4 regions of the Patulibacter defluvii genome follow, and region 1 is predicted to be linked to each of the others. Evidence: riboswitches for the same ligand, from Rfam matches in the RefSeq annotation. Region 1 holds a riboswitch; each other region holds the start of a gene.

Region 1 (4,471 bases):
CTGGAGCGGGTCGCCCGCGGGTCCGAGGGCTGGTCGGGGCGGAGCGTGGCCGAGGACATCGCCGCCGCCCTCGGGCTGCGGCTCGACGGCGGCGTCCCGCACGCCGACGCCCCGCTCCACGACGAAGGCTCCTCGCCGCCGCGCGAGCCGATCGCGCTCGGGCCGCCGGCGCCGGTCGCGCCCGGGATGGAGCCGCCGTGGCGGCCGCTCGAGGAGGACCCGGGCCGCGGGCTGCCGGGCCGCTGGGCGTGGCTGGCGCGGCTGGCCTCGATGGCCCACGGGCTCCCGCGCCACCTCTCGCAGCACCCCGGCGGGATGATCATCTCGACCCAGCCGCTGATCGACTGCTGCCCGGTCGTTCCCTCCGCGATGGAGGGCCGGCAGATGATCATGTGGGACAAGGACTCCTGCTCCGACGCGGGCTTCGCGAAGATCGACCTGCTCGGCCTGGGGATGCTCTCCTGCGTCGAACGCTGCGTCGAGCTGATCTCCGCCCGTCCCGACCAGGAGCAGCCGTTCGACCTGGCCCGGGTCCCGCTCGACGACGAGGAGACGTACGAGGCGATCCAGAAGGCGGACACGACCGGGGTCTTCCAGATCGAGAGCCGGGCCCAGATGGGCTCGCTGCTGCGGACCCGCCCGCGGACGCTGGAGGACCTGACGATCCAGGTGGCGATCGTCCGTCCCGGGCCGATCCAGGGCGGAGCGGTCAACCCCTACATCGAGCGCAAGCAGCGGCTCCGGGACGAGGAGGAACGCGGCGTGCCCGAGGCCCAGCGCTTCCGGGTGCCGGTCCTCCACCCGTCGCTGGAGGAGCCGCTGCGGCAGACCCTCGGCACGATCCTCTTCCAGGACCAGGTGGTGGAGATCGCGCAGAAGTTCGCCGGCTTCAGCCCCGGCCGGGCCGAGGGCGTGCGGCGAGCGATGAGCCGCAAGCGCTCGGAGGAAGCGATGGAGGAGCAGCACGAGGCGTTCGTGCAGGGGGCGATCCGCACCCACGACGACGTCACGCCCGAGCTGGCCGAGCACGTGTGGGGGATGGTCAAGGGCTTCTCCGGCTTCGGCTTCCCCAAGGCCCACGCGGTCGCCTTCGGCCTGCTGGCGTACCAGTCGACCTGGCTGCGGGTTCACCGGCCGCTGGAGTTCCTCTGCGCGCTGCTGAACGAGCAGCCGATGGGCTTCTACCCGCCGGACGCGCTGATCCACGAGGCCGACCGGCGAGGGATCGAGGTCCGGCCGCCCGACGTCCGCCACAGCGACGCCGAGTGCACCACCACCGCCGACGGGGCGATCCGGCTCGGGCTGGGCTACGTCAAGGGCGTCCACCGCCACGAGGTCGCGGCGCTGGTCGAGGAGCGGCGCGCGCACGGCCCGTGGCGCTCGATCGGCGACCTCGTCACGCGGCTGGGGACGAGCATCGGGTCGCTCGAGCAGCTGGCCTGGGCCGGGGCCTGCGACGAGCTCGTGGGTCAGGCTGGAGTCGACGGTGAGGGTTCGGTGCCGGAGGCCCGTCGGCGACGGGCGGCGCTCTGGCAGCTGGGGTTGCTGAACCCGGGGCGGCGGGTGCGCTCCGGCACCCAGCTGGCGCTCGAGCTGGAGGCGGCGCCGGCCGCCCGCGACCCGCAGCTGGCGGAGATGACGCCGTGGGAGCGACTGATCGCCGACTACGCCACCACCGGCCTGACCGCGGGACCGCACCCGATGCGGCTGCTGCGCAACCAGGTCGAGCCCCGCGGGGTCACGATCAGCGAGCAGCTGAAGGAGCTGCGGCACGGGCGCAGCGTCCAGGTCGCCGGCCTGGTCCTGGCCCGCCAGCGGCCCGGCAGCGCCAAGGGCGTCGTCTTCCTGCTGCTGGAGGACGAGGAGGGCACGATCAACCTGGTCGTCCCGCCGGAGGTCTACCTGCGCGACCGGCAGGCGGTCCGGACCGAGCCGCTGGTCGTCGCCGAGGGGCGGCTGGAGAAGCTGCCGGCGGGCGGCGGCCAGATCAACGTGCTGGTGCGGCGGATCCGGGCGCTCGACGAGCTGACCGAGGACACCGCGGCGACCGTCCGCACCCTGCGGACGCTGAGCCCCGAGCAGCTGGAGCAGCGCGCCCGGCAGGCGGAGGAGGAGCCGGAACTGATCGCGGTCGGCGGCGGGGTCGCCCCGCGGCCCGGCGGCTTCCGGCCGGTGGCCCCGAACGTCATGCACTTCGGTCGCGGGAGGGGCGGGCGCCGCTGAGCCGCCGATCGCGCCGCAGGATGGCGTCGCCACCACCGGTTCCCGGGGGCGCCACGCGCGCCGCGTGCGCGCGCGTACGTGCCACGGAACAGGGGCGATACACAAGAACTTCCTGCTCCTGCAAGGAATCGTGCAGAAGGCCCTCGACGGCGAACGCGTTGTGCAGTCGCCGGCGACGCTGCTATCCTGCCCGCAACGCTGAATTTCCGGAACCACGCCTGCCGCCGGCGTCCGGAAAGCGGGGGACCCATGTATTGGGGCGAATCGGCCTGACGGCCGTAGCGCACTCCAGCGCGAGTCCGACAGCTAACCCCGTAAGCGCTGCTGGAGAACCGACCGATCATGGCGAACGACCGCGACGAACCCTGGTGGGCTGACGCGCAGGACTACCGTCACAGCGCGCCGCGCCGACGAGTCCTCGACGAGCGCACCCCTTCGCGCTACGACGACGAGCGTGGGGCGTCCGCCGCTGCGCGCCGCCGCCGTGCCGCCGCCGCCCGGGCCGCGGCCCAGCAGCGTCGGGCCCGCCAGCGCCGGCCCGATGCGGTCGAGTACCAGTGGGTCGACGAGTCGCCCTTCAGCAACGAGGAGCGCGGCGACGAGCGTCACCGGATCGAGCGCGAGCGGCACCGCCGCGCCCGGGAGCGCTCGCGCGAGGTCCCCGCCGGGGCCCGCCCCGGATCCGACGTCGCCCGTCGCCCCGGCAACCGTCGGCCGGCCCGCCGTCGCACCAGCAGCCCGGTCGCCCGACCGGAGAAGCTGCTCCTCTACGCCGCGCTGCTCGGCCTGTTCCTCGTGCTCGCCGCCGCGACCACGTCGGACGCCGCCGTCGTGCACCACGCGCTGACCGCCGGCCGCTAGCCGCCGGTCGCCTTCCTCGGCCTCCCGCTCACGGGGGAGGCTTCCTCGAACCGACGGCGCTCGCCCGTCCGCTCCGCCGTCCCCGAACGGCCCGCTCGCCCGGGCTCGCGACGGCCGCGAACGCTGCTCCCACCGGCCTGCGGCAGATCTCAGTCGGCCTGTGTGATATCTGGCGCGCTTGGGTACTTGCATACCAGCGATCCGGTGCCTACACTAATCATCGGTAAGCCACTTCACTTGATGAAGTACGAATAAAGATCCCGCTGGAAGGTCGCGCATGCCCAACGCGATGAGCCGTTTCACCATCCACGACGACCTGTCGGCCCCCGAGGGGTCGCTCCCGGTCCTGAAGGGGGCGCTGCACTCGGCCGGTCAGCTGCCGAACCTGGTCGGGGTGCTCGCGGGTTCGCCGGCCGCGCTCCGCGGATACGCCCGCTTCCGCAACGAGCTGCGTCACGGCGTGCTCGACACCCAGACCAAGGAGCGGCTGTCGCTCGCCGTCGCCGAGCACTTCCGCTCGGCGCCGGGGATCAAGATGCACAGCCGCACCGCGCGGATCGCCGGCCTCGGCATCGACGAGGTCCAGCTGGCCCGCGAGTTCCGCTCGGCCGACGAGAAGCAGGACGTGCTCCTGCGCTACGTCGGCCACCTGCTCCAGCGTCGCAGCCAGCCCCCGGCCGCCCTCCAGGAGGAGGCGCTGGAGCTGGGCTGGACCGAGGAGGAGCTGCTCGAGGCGATCGCCTACGGCTCGGTCGAGGTCTTCTCCGCGCTGGTCAACATCGCCGGTGACGTCCCCGTCGACGGTTCGATGGAGGAGTCCCGCCAGCTGCGGGCCGCCTGATCGTCCGTGGTGCCCCGGAGGCCGTCCGGATCGGGCGGCCTTCGGCGTTCCCGCGCGAGCGCGACCGGCCACGCCGCCGCGACCGACCGTAGGATCAGCACCGTGGGGGAAGGGACTCGATGATCGCCGAGGACCAGGACGACCTGCCGGATCGCGGGTGCTGCCCGCACTACCACCTGGCCGTCGAGCTGATCGGGCGCCGCTGGACGGGCGCGATCGTGGCGGTCCTGCTCACCGAGGGTCCGCAGCGGTTCAGCGAGGTCGCCGCCGCGGTGCCCGGGCTCTCCGATCGCGTGCTGTCGCAGCGGATGAAGGAGCTGGAGCTGAGCGGCGTGGTCGAGCGCCAGGTCCATCCCGGCCCGCCGCTGCGGGTGCTCTACGGGCTGACCGCGAAGGGCCACGAGCTGCGGCCGGTGGTCGCCGCGCTGGAGCGCTGGGGACAACGTTGGATGGCCGATGATGTCCCGACGGCGAACGGCCCCGGCGCGCCGCTCGGCTAGCCTCCAGCGTGCGCTCGCGCGCACCGACCCCTTCCGCAGGAGCGAA
Region 2 (4,471 bases), on a different contig from region 1:
GTAGCGGGGGAAGGTCAGCGCGTCCTCGCGCAGCAGCTCGTTGAGCCGCGCCAGCAGGATCTGCTGGACCCGCATGATCGAGGTGACCGCGGCCATCGGACGCGCCGGCTCCGCACCCCAGCGCGCCGTCCAATGGCGGCGCGCCTCGGCGATCGGATCGATCCGCAGTGACGATGACACGCCCCAAGGCTCGCACACGGCACCGATGGGAGCGCCTGCGACCGCGCGCAAGGTCGGGGCGAACCGGCGTCATCCCACCCCTCCCCCGTCGAACTGGCGTCATTCCGCCCCGGATAGCGGAGTGGATTGACGCCAGTTCGGGAGCGGAGGTGGGAGTTGACGCCAGTTCGCGCGGGCCGCGGTGGGCCGGGCCTAGCGGCCGCAGACCGGCCAGGGCTGCGTGCCGCGGGCGGCGAGCAGCTTGGCCGCGATCCGGTCCTGCTCGGCCTCGGAGGCGGCGGCCGGATCGCCGCTGCCGCCGTTGGCGCGCCAGGTCTGGCGGTCGAACTGGTACTTGCCCCGGTAGGTCCCGTTGGCCGAGATCGCGGTCGGGTCGCCGCCCGACTCGCACTGGGCGATCTTGCGGAGGGTGGCGTTGGTCGTCCCGCTGCCGCTGCCGCTGCCGGCGCTGCCGCTGGTCGTGCGGCTGCTGCGGGCGCTGGCGGTCGCGCCGCCGCGGAGCCCGAGCGCGGCCAGGGTCTGGGGTCCGATCACGCCGTCGACGGCGATCCCGGCCTGGCGCTGGAAGCGCTTGACCGCGGCCCGGGTCTGGGGACCGACGACGCCGTCGGCAGCGATCCCGAGCTTGCCCTGGACGGCGGCGATCGACGCGCCGCCCGCCTGGCTCTTCGCGCTGCCGCCGGCAGAACCGGTCTGGGCGGCCGCGACGCCGCCGAGGCCGAGCACGGCGACGGTCATCGCGGTCGCCGTGGCGCGCCGGCGGGTGCTCCAGCGGCGCTTCGACGCAGCGGCGTCGCGGCGCTTGCGCGAGGCCCGCAGGCTGCGCGCCCACGGCAGCGTGGACGCGAGGTCGCGATCGTGACTCATGGGGGGTTCCGTCCCTTCGTCTCATCGCCTACGGGGTTAGCTGACGGGCTCGCGCTCAAGACGTGCGCTACGCCGGAGTCCTCCGGCGATTCGCCCCCGATCGCCACTTGGCGATCACTGGGTCCCCCGCTCCCGACCGCTGTGCGACCGGGACTCGGCATGGGTTATGGAGCGCAGGATGCTAGCGCAGCGTCCGACGGATCGGGACGCCGGCGCGCCAATCAGCCGCGGCGGCGCCCGGTCCCGCCGAGCGGCCGGCCGGCGGAGGCGGCCCGTCCCAGGCCGCCCAGGGCCCCGACCGCGACCAGCGCCGCGGCGGTCTTCAGGTGGGTCGCCAGCCGCTCCAGCCGGATCACCTCCCAGCCCTCCTCGCGCGCCACCCGGGCCAGCTCGCGGTCGGGGTTGACGGCCACCGGATGGCCGACCGCCCGCAGCATCGGCAGGTCGGACTCGCTGTCGGAGTAGGCCCACGAGGCGGACAGGTCGAGCCCGTCGCGCTCGGCCAGCCGCCGCATCGCCTCGACCTTGCCCTCGCGGTAGGTCATCGGGCCCGACAGCCGCCCGGTGTAGCGGCCGTCGACCGCCTCGAGCGGCGCGCCGAGGGCGCCGTCGAAGAACAGCACCCCGGCGATCATCGAGGCGGTCTCCTGGCTCGACGCGGTCACCACGTAGACCGGCCGGCCCTCGTCCTGGTGCTCCCAGGCGATCGCCAGCATCTCGGGGTAGAGCCGCGGCAGCACGCCGGCCAGGACCCGCGGCGACAGCCGCTCGAAGTCGCGCACCCGCTGGCCGGCGAGGAACTCCCCCACCCGCTCCCAGACCTTGCGGGTCGACTCGTCGGTCGAGCCGCGGATCCGGAACTTCAGGTTCTCCCAGCCGTCCGCGGCCAGCCGCCGGCGCGAGATCAGCCCGTGGGCCGCCGCCGCCCGCGCCCAGTAGAACCCGGACGAGCCGGCGACCAGCGTCTTGTCGAGGTCGAAGAACGCGGCGGCGCGGGGCACGCCGCGGAGGTTAGCGAGGCCTCGGCCGTCGCTCGCGTGGCGGTCGGCCCCCAGCTGCCGGGGGCCGACCGCCACGCGAGGCGGCGGGGGTCGGCCTCAGCCGACCTTGATGACGACGGCGTCGCCCTGGCCGGTGCCGGAGCACGCGGTCGCGACGCCGATGCCGCCGCCGCGGCGGCGCAGCTCGAGCAGGGCCGAGCCGATGATCCGGGCGCCCGAGGCGCCGAGCGGGTGGCCGAGGGCGATCGCGCCACCGTTGACGTTGACCCGGTCCTCGTCGATGCCGAGATCCTTGATCGAGTTGAGGGCGACCGAGGCGAAGGCCTCGTTGATCTCCCAGACGTCGACGTCGGACGGCTTCAGGCCAGCCTTCTCGAGCGCCTTGTGCGACGCCTTGCCCGGCGTCGTCAGCAGGTTCGGGAACTCGCCGGCCGCCTGGCCGAAGGCCACGATCTCGCCGAGGACCTCCTTGCCGTTGGCCGCGGCCCACTCGTCGGAGGCGAGCACCAGCGCGCCGGCGCCGTCGTTGACGCCCGGCGAGTTGCCGGCCGTGTGGGTGCCGCCCTTGACCAGGCCCGGCAGCTTCGCCAGCGCCTCGATCGTCGAGCCGCGGCGCGGACCCTCGTCGGTGTCGACGACGGTGTCGCCCTTGCGGCCCTTGATCGTGACCGGGACGATCTCCTCGCCGAGGCGGCCGCCGTCGATCGCGTCGAGCGCCTTCTCGTGCGAGCGCAGCGCCCAGCGGTCGAGCTCCTCGCGCGACCAGCCGTGGGCGTCGGCGACCTCGGTCGTCTCGTCGAACATCTGGCGGTGGGTGAACGAGTTCGTCAGCCCGTCCAGGACCATCGAGTCGACCGTCTTGCCGTCGCCCATCCGGTAGCCGAAGCGGGCGTTGGTCAGCAGGTAGGGCGCGAGCGACATCGACTCCATGCCGCCGGCGACGCCGACGCCCAGCTCGCCCGCGCGGACCAGCAGGTCGATGATCGCGGCCGAGCGGATGCTCGACGTACAGACCTTGTTGATCGTCTCCGAGCTGACGTGATCCGGGATCCCGGCGGCGATCTGCGCCTGGCGGGCGGTGATCTGACCCTGACCGGCCTGGATCACGTGGCCCATCACCACGTGCTCGATCTGCTCGGGCGCGACGCCGGCGCGCTCGAGCGCCCCCGTGATCGCGATCCCGCCCAGCTCGACGGGCTTGACGGTGGAGAGGCCTCCGCCCAGCTTGCCAACGGGCGTGCGGGCGGAACTCAGGATGACGGTCTTGGCCATGATCAGTGCTTCCCTTGCTCGGAGGGGTGGAAGCATACGCGGGGCCGGCCGCCGACCCGACGCGCCCGTAGGCTGGACCGGTGTCCAGCCCCGCACCCGCCCGTTCCGCCACCCCCGACGTCCGCGCGCTGCGGGCCGACGACCCGGCCGCGGACGCCGTCGTGGTGGGCGTCTCCGGCGCCGGTCCGGTGGCCGCGCCGGACGCCGCGCCGCGGGCGCTGATCGAGGCGCTGCTGGAGGACGGCGAGGCCCGTCCCGCGCTCGGCCACGTGGCTCACCTGCGCGACGGCGACGGGGTCCGCTGGATCCTGGTCGGGGTCGGCGAGGACGGTCTCCGCCACGACGAGGACCGGCGGGTGGCGACCGGCGCGGCGCTGCGGCGGGCGGCCGACCTGCGGGCGCGCGCGGTGACGGTGGTGGTCGACGACGAGGACGGCGCCGCCGCGGTCGCCGAGGCGGCGGTGCTCGTCGCCCACCGGCCGGCGAAGGTCGACGGCCGCCCGAGCGCCGCCCTCCCCGACCGCGCCCAGGCGGTGGTGCCGACCCGCGCCGCCGACGCCGAGGCGGAGCAGCCGGCCGCCGCCGCGCCGCCGGCCGAGGGCGTCCGGATCGCCGGTCCGGGCGGCGCCGTCCCCGGCCCGTCGGCGAGCGCGGCGATCGCGGCGGCGGCGGTCGTGGCGGCGGCCCAGAACGAGGCCCGGCGACTGCAGCAGCTGCCGGCCAACCGGCTGACGCCGCGGGCGCTGGCGGTCGAGGCGCTGACGCTCGGCGACGAGATCGACGGGCTGCAGGTCGACGTCGAGCTGGGCGAGGCCGCCCTCCGCGCCCGCGGGATGGGGCTCTTCGCCGCGGTCGGGATGGGCAGCGTCGAGCCGCCGGCGCTGATCGTCGCCCGCTACGAGCCGGCCGCCGCGGCCGGCCCGCTGCTGGGCCTGATCGGCAAGGCGGTCACCTACGACAGCGGCGGCTACTCGCTGAAGACGCCGGCCGGGATGACGAAGATGAAGCTCGACATGTCGGGCGGGGCGGCGGTCCTGCAGGCGGTCGCGGCGATCGCCCGGCTGCGGCTGCCGGTGCGGGTGGTGGCGGTGATCGGCGCGACCGAGAACCTGGTCGGGCCGGCGGCGATGAAGCCCGGCGACGTCTTCGTG
Region 3 (4,471 bases), on a different contig from region 1:
CGAGCAGCGCCCGCAGCAGCCGCGTCTCCTCGGTCGCGCCGGGGCCGAGCGGGCCCTTGGCCGCCCGCCGCAGCAGCGGCCGGGCCAGGCGCTGGTGGGCCAGCTCCGCGCCGGGCGCCTGCAGCAGCGCGCCGCCGAGACCGCCGGCGGTCGTCCGGCCGGGTCCGAGCAGCTCGATCCAGCCGCCGTCCACGACCGGCCCGCGCTCGCGCAGCGCCGGGAGCAGCAGACGGTGGAGTCGCTGCTGCGCCGGCGCCACCGGTCACTGCTCCGGGACGGCGGCGGACGGCATCACCGGCATGCCCGGCTGGGCCGCCTGGCCGCGGTGCTCGCCGCTGCGCCCGAGGGCGGTCAGGCGCGCGATCTCGGCCTCGCCGACGCGGCGGGTCGGGTGATCGGCCGGCAGGTCGGCGATCAGGCGCGCGACCCGGTTGCGGATCTGCTGGGCGAAGTGGGGCGTCGCGGCCCCGGTCAGCTCGCGGATGTCGTCGATCGTGACCGCGGTCCCGCGGGTGCGGCGGTCGGGGCGTTCGGCTTCGCTCATGGGATCCTCGTCGGGGGCGCCGGGCTCAGCGCCCGTCGTCCGGCTTCTTCGTGGTCCGCCCGGGCGGGGTCGGGCCGGTGGTCGTGGTCGCGCCGGTGGTGGTCGTGTTGCTGCCGCCGCCGTCGGCCTGGGCGTCGCCGGGCTGCGGCGCGTCGCCGGTCTCGGCGGGGGCGCGCTCGTTGACGGGGCTGATCTCCAGCAGGGCGTCGATCTGCGACTGCACCTGGGGCGAGATCGCGCTGGCGCTGCCGGCCAGCCAGCCGCGGTTGTAGTAGCCGTCGGACGCGTCGCCGGTGCTGGGGATCCCGGGCTGGAAGTCGAGCAGGAAGTTGCGGACCGGCTCCGGCAGCTTGTCGGCGCTGTCGAGCAGCAGCAGCGGCCCGTGGAGGCCGGTGGCGGCCAGCGGCGCCAGGGTGATCCCCAGCAGCGGCGCGTCGGCGCGGGCGAAGGTGAAGCCGTGGCCGGCGCCGGTGATGTGCCAGCCGAACGCGCCCGAGCCGTACTTCGCGAACCCGATCGCGTTGCTGATCGGATCCGAGCCGCCGGTCCGGCGGACGGTCCCGTACTGGCGCAGCTGCTTGGTCACCGCCGGCGGGATCACGCTGCTGGGGCCGAGCACGAAGATCGTCGCGCGCGGGTGGTCGGCGAGCTGGCGCTTGGTCGCCGCCGGCAGGCCGTTCTTGGTCACGAACGCGATCGGGTCGCCGGACTTCGCCGCCCAGGCGGCTGCCGGGACCGCGAACTCGGGCCGCTCGGCGCTGACCACCAGCACGCTGTCGCTGGCGCGGCGGCGGGCGGCGGCGGTCAGGCGGTCGATCGCCAGCGCCAGCTCGGCCGGGTCGCGCCCGTCGATGTCGTTGGTCCGCAGGCCGCTCGGGCGGCCGACCGCGCCGACCCGGAAGACCTGGGCGCCGCCGGCCGGCTCGCTGCCCGCCGGCCGCAGCGTCCGCAGCGCGTCCTGGGTGATCTCCGGCAGCTGGGTGCCGTCGCTGAAGAGGATCGGGGCGCCGATCGGCTTCGCCATCAGCGAGCTGGCGGCCAGCGCGGCCCGCCAGTCGCGCTTGTCGACGAGCGCGATCGCGCGCGCCTGCGTCTCGGCCGCGCCGCCGGAGTAGATCGCGCGCGCCATCGCGGCGGCGGCGGCGACCGGGTCGTCGCTGGCGGTGCGGGTGGTGTTGCGGGTGGCGACGACCGGGAAGCCGAGATCGGTCGGCCCGGCGGCCTCCGCGGCCTTCGGCGTGCCCCCGAACGGCGAGCCCCCGGACTGGTCGTCGTCGCCGCAGCCGGCGAGCGCCGTCAGCGCCAGGCAGGCGGCCACGAGGGCCGTTCGGCGGCGGGGGAGGGCCCGGTGCGGAGACATCGCCGTCGAACGCTACCCGGCGACGCTGGATCGCGTGCGACGGGACTCCTCCCCGCTGCAGGACGCGCTGCAGGGTTGGGTGCGAGCTTGCGGGACTCCTGTTACGCTGCCCGGAGCCGAATTACCGAGTGACGTCTCGGTAAGCGGGGGAACCACTAGTTCCTTGGGGCAAATTCGCCGCGATAGCGGTGGAAGCGCTGGCTCTTTCTGCGCTCGCCCGTCAGCTAACCCCGTAGGCCGACGAAAGAGAGCAGTTCCTTGCGCCCCTTCACTCGAGCCATGGCCCTGACCGCTGTTGCGGCGTTCGGTTTCGTCGGCACCGCGTCAGCCGCTTCACCGGCGACCGGTGGGCTGACGACCGAGACGCCAGCCCAGACGGCTCCGGCTCCGCCGGCGGCTCCCGGGGCGGTCCAGGTTCCGGCCGGGATGCGGGTCACCAACGGCGTCCGCGCCAAGCGTTACAAGGGCAAGACGCTCGACGGCCGCACCGCGTACTTCGCGCGGGTCCCGCTGAAGGCGCCGGCGCAGGTCCAGCAGGCCGTGATCGCCGCCAACAAGATCGTCGGCAAGCCGTACAAGTACGGCGGCGGCCACGCCCGCGTCGAGGACACCGGCTACGACTGCTCGGGCACCGTCAGCTACGCGCTGATCGGCGCCGGGCTGCTGAAGAGCCCGCTCTCCTCCTACGAGTTCGACGATCTCTGGAAGAACGCCGAGGAGGGTCTCGGCCAGTGGATCTCGGTCTACGGCAACCAGGGTCACGCCTACGCCGTGATCGCCGGGCTGCGGCTCGACACCTCGGCCGCCTACGACCGCGGCGGCGCCAAGGGCCCGCAGTGGCGTCCGAACAACCGCAAGGACGCCAAGAAGTTCGCGGTCGTCCACCCGCCGGGTTTGTAGGGCCGCGCCTCACCCCTGAGCTTGCGAAGGCCGCGCACCGCGCGGCCTTCGTCGTTCTCGGACCTCCGCCGGGAATTCACGGCGGCTTGAGCCAGGGACGATAGGGTGGTCGACGAGTTCCCGAACACGTTGAAAGTGGAGACCGATATGGGCCTCGGCGGCCGCATGTCCACCGTCATCAAGGCCAAGCTGTCCCGCGTTCTGGACAAGGCCGAAGACCCGGGCGAGACGCTCGACTACAGCTACCAGAAGCAGCTGGAGAACCTGCAGAACGTCAAGAAGGGCATCGCGGACGTCGTGACCGCGAAGAAGCGCCTGCAGCTCCAGACCGAGAAGCACCAGCAGGCGCTCGTCAAGCTCGACACGCAGGCGCGTCAGGCGCTGGCGGCGGGCAACGAGGCCCTGGCTCGGACGGCCCTGGAGCGCAAGAGCGCGATCCAGAACGAGATGCAGAGCCTCGACACCCAGGTCGCGGAGCTGGAGAACCAGCAGCAGCAGCTGATCGCCAGCGAGCAGAAGCTGCGGACCAAGGTCGAGCAGTTCCGGACCAAGAAGGAGGTCATCAAGGCGCAGTACAACGCCGCGGAGGCCCAGGTCCGGATCTCCGAGGCCGCGACCGGCGTCGGCGAGTCGATGGCCGAGGTCGGGATGGCGATGCAGCGCGCCGTCGACAAGACCGAGAACATGAAGGCCCGGGCCGACGCCGTGGCCGAGCTGGAGGCGGCCGGGACCTTCGAGGACCTCGGCACCCTCGGCAGCGGCCAGGACGACATCGATCGCCAGCTGGCGCAGCTGTCGACCAGCTCCGAGGTCGACTCCGACCTGGCGCGCCTGAAGGCCGAGCTGGGCCAGGGTCCCGCTCCGGCCGAGCTGGGCGCGGGCAGCGAGGAGCCGGCGGCCGCCCCGACCGACGCCGCCACCGGGAGCGAGAGCGGCACGGGGCCGGGTCAGGGAGCGGGCGCGTGATCGTCCGGATCTTCGGCGATCAGCAGTATCGCCTGGACGACGACCAGCACGGCCCGCTCAACGACCTCGACGACGCCGTCGTCGCGGCCGTCGAGGCGGGCGACGAGGCGGCCTACCGCGACCGCTTCGACGCGCTGCTGTCGTTCGTCCGCGCCCAGGGCGCCCCGCTCGCCGACGACGAGCTGATCGGCAGCGACGTGCTGCTGCCCCCGGACGACCTCACCTTCGAGGAGGCCGGCCGGGAGTTCAACGGGGAGGGCCTGGTGCCCGACCCCGCCGACGCCTGAGTCGCCGTCGTTCGATCGACGCACGTTGCGCGGGGCGGCCATCGGCCGCCCCGCGGTCGTTGGGGGGGACGAACGTCACGCACCCCAGCGCCGCCTCCGCCCGTGTGACGTTCCCCGCCACCCCAGGTGGTCGACGTGCATGCCGTCCCGTGGGAGCCCGGACCATGCGACGTTCGCCCCCCGAAGCGCGCCGCCCTCCGCGAGCACGCCCCGCCCACGGCCCGGTCGCCAAGCCAGCGGGGGTGGGGTGGGCCCGAGATCGGAAACGTTCGCGGCCAAAGCCGCACCCCGGGGGCAAGCGACTCGCCCCCGAGGCCGCGACCGATCGAGGGCGCACCGCACCCCCGCGGACCACCTTGGCCTCCCCGGCTGAGACCAGGACCGGGCCGGCCGATCAGCCCAGCGGAGCCCCCC
Region 4 (4,471 bases), on a different contig from region 1:
CTTGGTCGTCGTGCTGCCGCTACCGGCCGTCGTGGTGCTGCGCGAGCTGGCCTTGCCGGCACCGCTGTAGTACGGCGCCGGATCGACCGCCTTGCCGTTCTTGCGGACCTCGAAGTGCAGGTGCGGGCCGGTGGTGCGGCCCGTCATCCCGACGTAGCCGACGACGTCGCCCGCCTGGACCTTGGCGCCCTGGCGGACCGCGTTCTTCGACATGTGGGCGTAGCAGGTCTGCAGCCCGTCGCCGTGGTCGACGCAGACGATGTTGCCGTAGCCGGACTGGGTGCCGCTGAACGCCACCGTGCCCGCCGCGTAGGCCTTGATCGGGGTGCCGATCGCCGCGGCGATGTCCATGCCCGCGTGCTGCCGGCCCCACCGCGCGCCGTAGGGCGAGGTGACCGTGCCGCTGATCGGCTTGGCCGTCCCGCTGGTCGACCCGGTCGAGGACGATCCGCTGCCCGTGTCGGTCGGGGTGTCGGCCTTGGGGGACGCCTCGCGGTCGCTCGACGTCTCGCCGCCGCCGGTGCTCTTCGCCGCGTCCTTCGACCCACCGTCGCCGGTCGCCGTCGATGCCGCTCCGTCGCTGGAGCTGGAGCCCGCCCCCGAACCCGAACCGGAACCCGTCCCGGAATCCGACCCCGAGCCCGAGTCGGACGTGGCCGCCGCCTCGTCGCTCGCCGCGGTGCTCGACGGCGACCGATCGTCGTCGGTCAGGGCCGCGGTACGGGTCGTCGCCGCCCGCTCGCTCGGGCCGACGAGGACCAGGTCCTGCCCGCCGTCGGCGCTGGTCCGCGCCGCCACGACCTTCAGCGACGAGCCGCCCGCACCCGCGCCGCGGACCGACGCCTGCTGGGTGCTGAGCAGCGCCGTCCAGGTCTGCGGCCCGAGGACCCCGTCGACCTGCAGGCCGCGCTGGCGCTGGAAGCGCTCCACCGCCCGCACCGTCCGCTCGCCGTAGACCCCGTCGACGTGGACGCCGAGCCGCTGCTGGGCCTCGCGCACGTCCTGCCCGGTCGCGCCCGCGACCAGGATCGAGCGCGTCCGGCCCTCGTCGCTGATCGGCCCGGCGATCCGACCGCTGGTGGTGGCCGAGCCATCGGTCGTCGTGGTCGCGGTGTCGCCGGTCGCCCCGGCGGCGATCGCACCGCTGACGGCGGGACCGGTGGTCGAGCCGACCATCGCCACGCTCATCGCCATCGCCATCTTGCGCCGGCGCCGCTCGCGCGCCCGCTGGATCGGGACGCTGATCCGCCGCTCGCGCGCCCAGACCGTCGAGCGCTGCCAGAGGCTCGGATCGGCCAAGTCGCGGCCTCCGACACCGGTGCTCGCCGGAACGCCGGCCGCGGCCAGGGCCGAGGCGACGCCGTTCGGCCCCAGATCGATCGCGGTCGCGGTGTGGGTCGGGCGCGCCGCCGTCGCCTCCAACCGCCGCGCCAGGCGCGAGGGCTCGGACGCTGAGGTACCACGGATCGCCCGCTGGCGACGCTGTCGGGAGCGCTCGTGGGACGCCTGCCACAGGTCGTCGCGCACGAGGTCGCGCTGCTGTCCGGTCACTCCGGCATTCCTCCTGTCGGTGGCCTGCGGGGTGAGCTGACGGGCTCGCGCTCCAGGAGCTGCGCTACGCCTTGCGGCGATTCGCCCCAGCGGTCGTGACGACCGCGGTTGGTTCCCCCGCCCGCGCGCATCGGGCGCGCGGTTCGGCCGTTGAATCCGCAGAGCACCGTAGCGCACCCGCAACGCGGATTGCAGCACTTGAGGAAACGTTCATCGGGCCTTGAGGTGCCTCAGTCGACGACCACCTCGACGTCCTCGCGGCCGTCGTCGAAGGCCAGGTGGGTCTGGATCCGGGCCGCCTCGGCGAGCGGCGTCTCGTAGCTCCAGGCGACGTCCTCGACGCCCGCGACCGTCCAGTACGACGCCTCGCCCTTGTAGGGGCAGATCGTCCGCAGGCCCGAGCCCGGCGCCACCGCTCCCGGATCGACGTCGGCGGCCGGGACGTAGACCCGCGGCGGCAGGCCGGTCTCGAAGAGCAGCTTCGGCCGCACGCTGCGGGCGACCACGGTGCCGCCGATCCGGACCTCGACCGACCGCGATCCGTCGTGGACGTCGACCCGGTGGTAGGGGTCGCGCAGGTGGCCGACGATCCGGTCCTGCTCGGCGAACCAGGCCTCGACCTTCTCCGGGTAGAGGGCAGCCAGGCCGCGCAGCCAGGGAGCGGCGGGCTGTGGGTCCTCGTAGGCCCAGATCGCGTCCTCGACGACCTGCCCGCCGGCGTTCAGCGACCAGTACGAGGCGTCGCCCTTGAAGGGGCAGTGGGTGGTGGTCGCGGTGCGGGTCATCAGGTCGCCGCGGTAGTCCTCGAACGGGGCGTAGATCCGCGGCGGGATGCCGGTCTCGTAGAGCAGCTGCGCGCGGTCGCTGTCGAGGACCAACTCGCCGCCGACGACCGCCCGCACCCGCGGGCCGTAGGGCTGCAGGTAGAGCTGGTGGGCGGGGCTGGCCGCCCGCAGGTCGAAGTTGAAGCGACCGCCGGGCGCTCCCGCCAGCGGTCCGTCGCCGAGGGTCAGGCTCATGCGACGAGGTCTAGCGGGTCGCGAGCCGGTCCCGCCAGCGACGGGCGATCGGGGCTCACCCGTGGCGGGCGACGAGCGCGCGCAGGGCCGCGAAGGCCGGCTTCGGAGAGAGGTCGTCGCGCAGCAGGCCGTAGCGGCTCTGGAAGTCGGCCGAGCCGGAGTCGGCGTCGCGGAGGTCGAACCAGCGGTAGTCGCTGACCCCGTAGCGGCGGCGAGCGCCGAGCACGGCGGCGACCGAGGCCCGCAGTACCCGCGCCTGGGTCCGTTCGCTGCGGCCGGGGCCGGTCGGATAGCCGTTCTCCGAGACGTGCACCGCGACCCGTCGGCCGAGGCCGGCGCGGCGCATGTTGGCGCGCAGGCGGGCGAGCGAGCGGCGGACGGTGGTGCGGACCGCGTGCGACGAGGGCGGACGCCGGGCCGGGGTCGGCCAGGTGCCGGGGTAGACGTCGAGGCCGACGTAGTCGACGGCGCGGGCGAAGGCGGGGCCGCCGCTGCGTCGGAGGCCGGTCCAGAAGTCGTGGCCGCGCAGGTCGTGGGCGGCGTTGAAGCCGATCGCCAGGTGGCGGTGGCCGAGCCGGTCGCGCTCGGCGGCGGCGGTGGCGACTCCCTCGACGAGGGCCTGGGCGACGCCGGGGTAGTCGCCGTCGGCGGCGGCCGGGGCGCCGACGACGTTCGCCTCGTTGGTGATCTGCAGGCCGACCAGCTCGCGGCGGGGCCCGTAGGTGCGAGCGACCTGGCGGACGAACTCGAGGTAGGCGGGCACGGCGTGGGCCGGCTCGCGGTCGCTGGGCTGGTAGCGGAGGACCAGCTCGACCTGGCAGCCGGTGGCGGCGGCGTCGCGCAGGACCTGGTCGACGTGGGGCACGGCGGCGGCGAACGAGCCGGCGTCGTGGAAGGCGGCGTACTCGTGGAGCACGAAGTCCCGGCGGCCGGCGCGGAGGCCGCGGATCATCGCCAGCCGTCGCCCCGGGTCGACGGCCTGGGCGCGGAGGACGCCGTCGGTGCCGCCCGCGTCGCCGCCCGGATAGACCCCGAACCGCACGGCCCCAACGTAGCCCGGCAGCGGGCGGGCGGCGTCGGCCGTCGCGGGGGCGAGCGCCGGACCGCCGCGGAGCGCGACGGCGAGGGCGAGGGCGGCGAGCACCAGCAGCAGCGCCGAGCGGAGATGGGGCATCGATGACGTAGTCGTCCGCCCACGGGCGGAGGCGCACGGGCGGCGGGCGGTCCTCGACGCATGTCGCAGCGCCGCGAGGCCCGTGCGCACCGGCGCGACCACGGCCGGGGCGACCGAGATCGGGGGGAACGGGGGGTTCGAAACGCGCTGGCGCCCGCTCGGCACGGCGGGAGGCGCACGTCCTGTCGCCACCGTAGCGGGAACGGCCCCGCCGCCGCTCCCCCGACCGGCGGGTCTCCACGCACCCGCTCGCCGCGCCCGCTAGACTGCACCGCCGTTGCGCCCGTAGCTCAGCTGGATAGAGCGTCGGTCTACGGAACCGAAGGTCAAAGGTTCGAATCCTTTCGGGCGCGCTGCGGAAAGGCCTCCAGATGGAGGCCTTTCTTGCTGCTGGGGTCGCCCCGGACGCCGACCCGTCAGCCCGCGGTGACCGACCGCAGGTCCTCGAGCGACTGGTCGATCAAGCGCCTGAACGCCGCGGGGTCGTCGTGCGCGATCCAGCGCGCGAACGCCGCGTGGAAGACGATCACGCCGGCTCGCGCGGCGAGGTCGGCGTCGTTCGCCGATACGCCCCGCTCGCGCAACGCCGCCTCGATCGCGCTGGCGAGGTCGTCGAGCTTGATCAGCTCGCGCTCCCTGAGCTCGGGGGCGGCGTCGACGATCCGGGCGCGCGTGCGGGCGAACGCGTGGCGCTCGACGAACATCTCGGCGATCGGGTCGAGCCCGG

Evidence for each region. A riboswitch is a leader RNA that binds a small molecule or an ion and turns the genes downstream of it on or off. The one in region 1 is predicted to bind cyclic di-AMP.
Region 2: another riboswitch for cyclic di-AMP. It lies ahead of SH587_RS09615 (transglycosylase family protein); the one in region 1 lies ahead of SH587_RS06415 (hypothetical protein).
Region 3: another riboswitch for cyclic di-AMP. It lies ahead of SH587_RS22240 (hypothetical protein); the one in region 1 lies ahead of SH587_RS06415 (hypothetical protein).
Region 4: another riboswitch for cyclic di-AMP. It lies ahead of SH587_RS18065 (peptidoglycan DD-metalloendopeptidase family protein); the one in region 1 lies ahead of SH587_RS06415 (hypothetical protein).

What each region holds. Positions count from the first base shown of each region.
Region 1 covers NZ_JAWZSQ010000004.1:176,250-180,720, reverse strand. The annotation lists gene SH587_RS06420 (DNA polymerase III subunit alpha) at 1-2,223, shown strand, start outside; cyclic di-AMP (ydaO/yuaA leader) riboswitch at 2,410-2,559, shown strand; gene SH587_RS06415 (hypothetical protein) at 2,566-3,084, shown strand; gene SH587_RS06410 (carboxymuconolactone decarboxylase family protein) at 3,374-3,925, shown strand; gene SH587_RS06405 (winged helix-turn-helix transcriptional regulator) at 4,045-4,425, shown strand.
Region 2 covers NZ_JAWZSQ010000007.1:107,381-111,851, forward strand. The annotation lists gene SH587_RS09610 (MarR family winged helix-turn-helix transcriptional regulator) at 1-180, opposite strand, end outside; gene SH587_RS09615 (transglycosylase family protein) at 373-1,047, opposite strand; cyclic di-AMP (ydaO/yuaA leader) riboswitch at 1,058-1,217, opposite strand; gene SH587_RS09620 (HAD family hydrolase) at 1,269-2,048, opposite strand; gene SH587_RS09625 (thiolase family protein) at 2,145-3,320, opposite strand; gene SH587_RS09630 (M17 family metallopeptidase) at 3,401-4,471, shown strand, end outside.
Region 3 covers NZ_JAWZSQ010000031.1:27,929-32,399, reverse strand. The annotation lists gene SH587_RS22255 (class I SAM-dependent methyltransferase) at 1-259, opposite strand, end outside; gene SH587_RS22250 (hypothetical protein) at 263-544, opposite strand; gene SH587_RS22245 (hypothetical protein) at 570-1,904, opposite strand; cyclic di-AMP (ydaO/yuaA leader) riboswitch at 2,009-2,158, shown strand; gene SH587_RS22240 (hypothetical protein) at 2,331-2,804, shown strand; gene SH587_RS22235 (PspA/IM30 family protein) at 2,952-3,770, shown strand; gene pspAA (PspA-associated protein PspAA) at 3,767-4,057, shown strand; gene pspAB (PspA-associated protein PspAB) at 4,452-4,471, opposite strand, start outside.
Region 4 covers NZ_JAWZSQ010000020.1:333-4,803, forward strand. The annotation lists partial or broken gene SH587_RS18065 (peptidoglycan DD-metalloendopeptidase family protein) at 1-1,551, opposite strand, end outside; cyclic di-AMP (ydaO/yuaA leader) riboswitch at 1,557-1,710, opposite strand; gene SH587_RS18070 (DUF427 domain-containing protein) at 1,782-2,570, opposite strand; gene SH587_RS18075 (glycoside hydrolase family protein) at 2,626-3,744, opposite strand; tRNA gene SH587_RS18080 (tRNA-Arg) at 4,024-4,097, shown strand; gene SH587_RS18085 (TetR/AcrR family transcriptional regulator) at 4,161-4,471, opposite strand, start outside.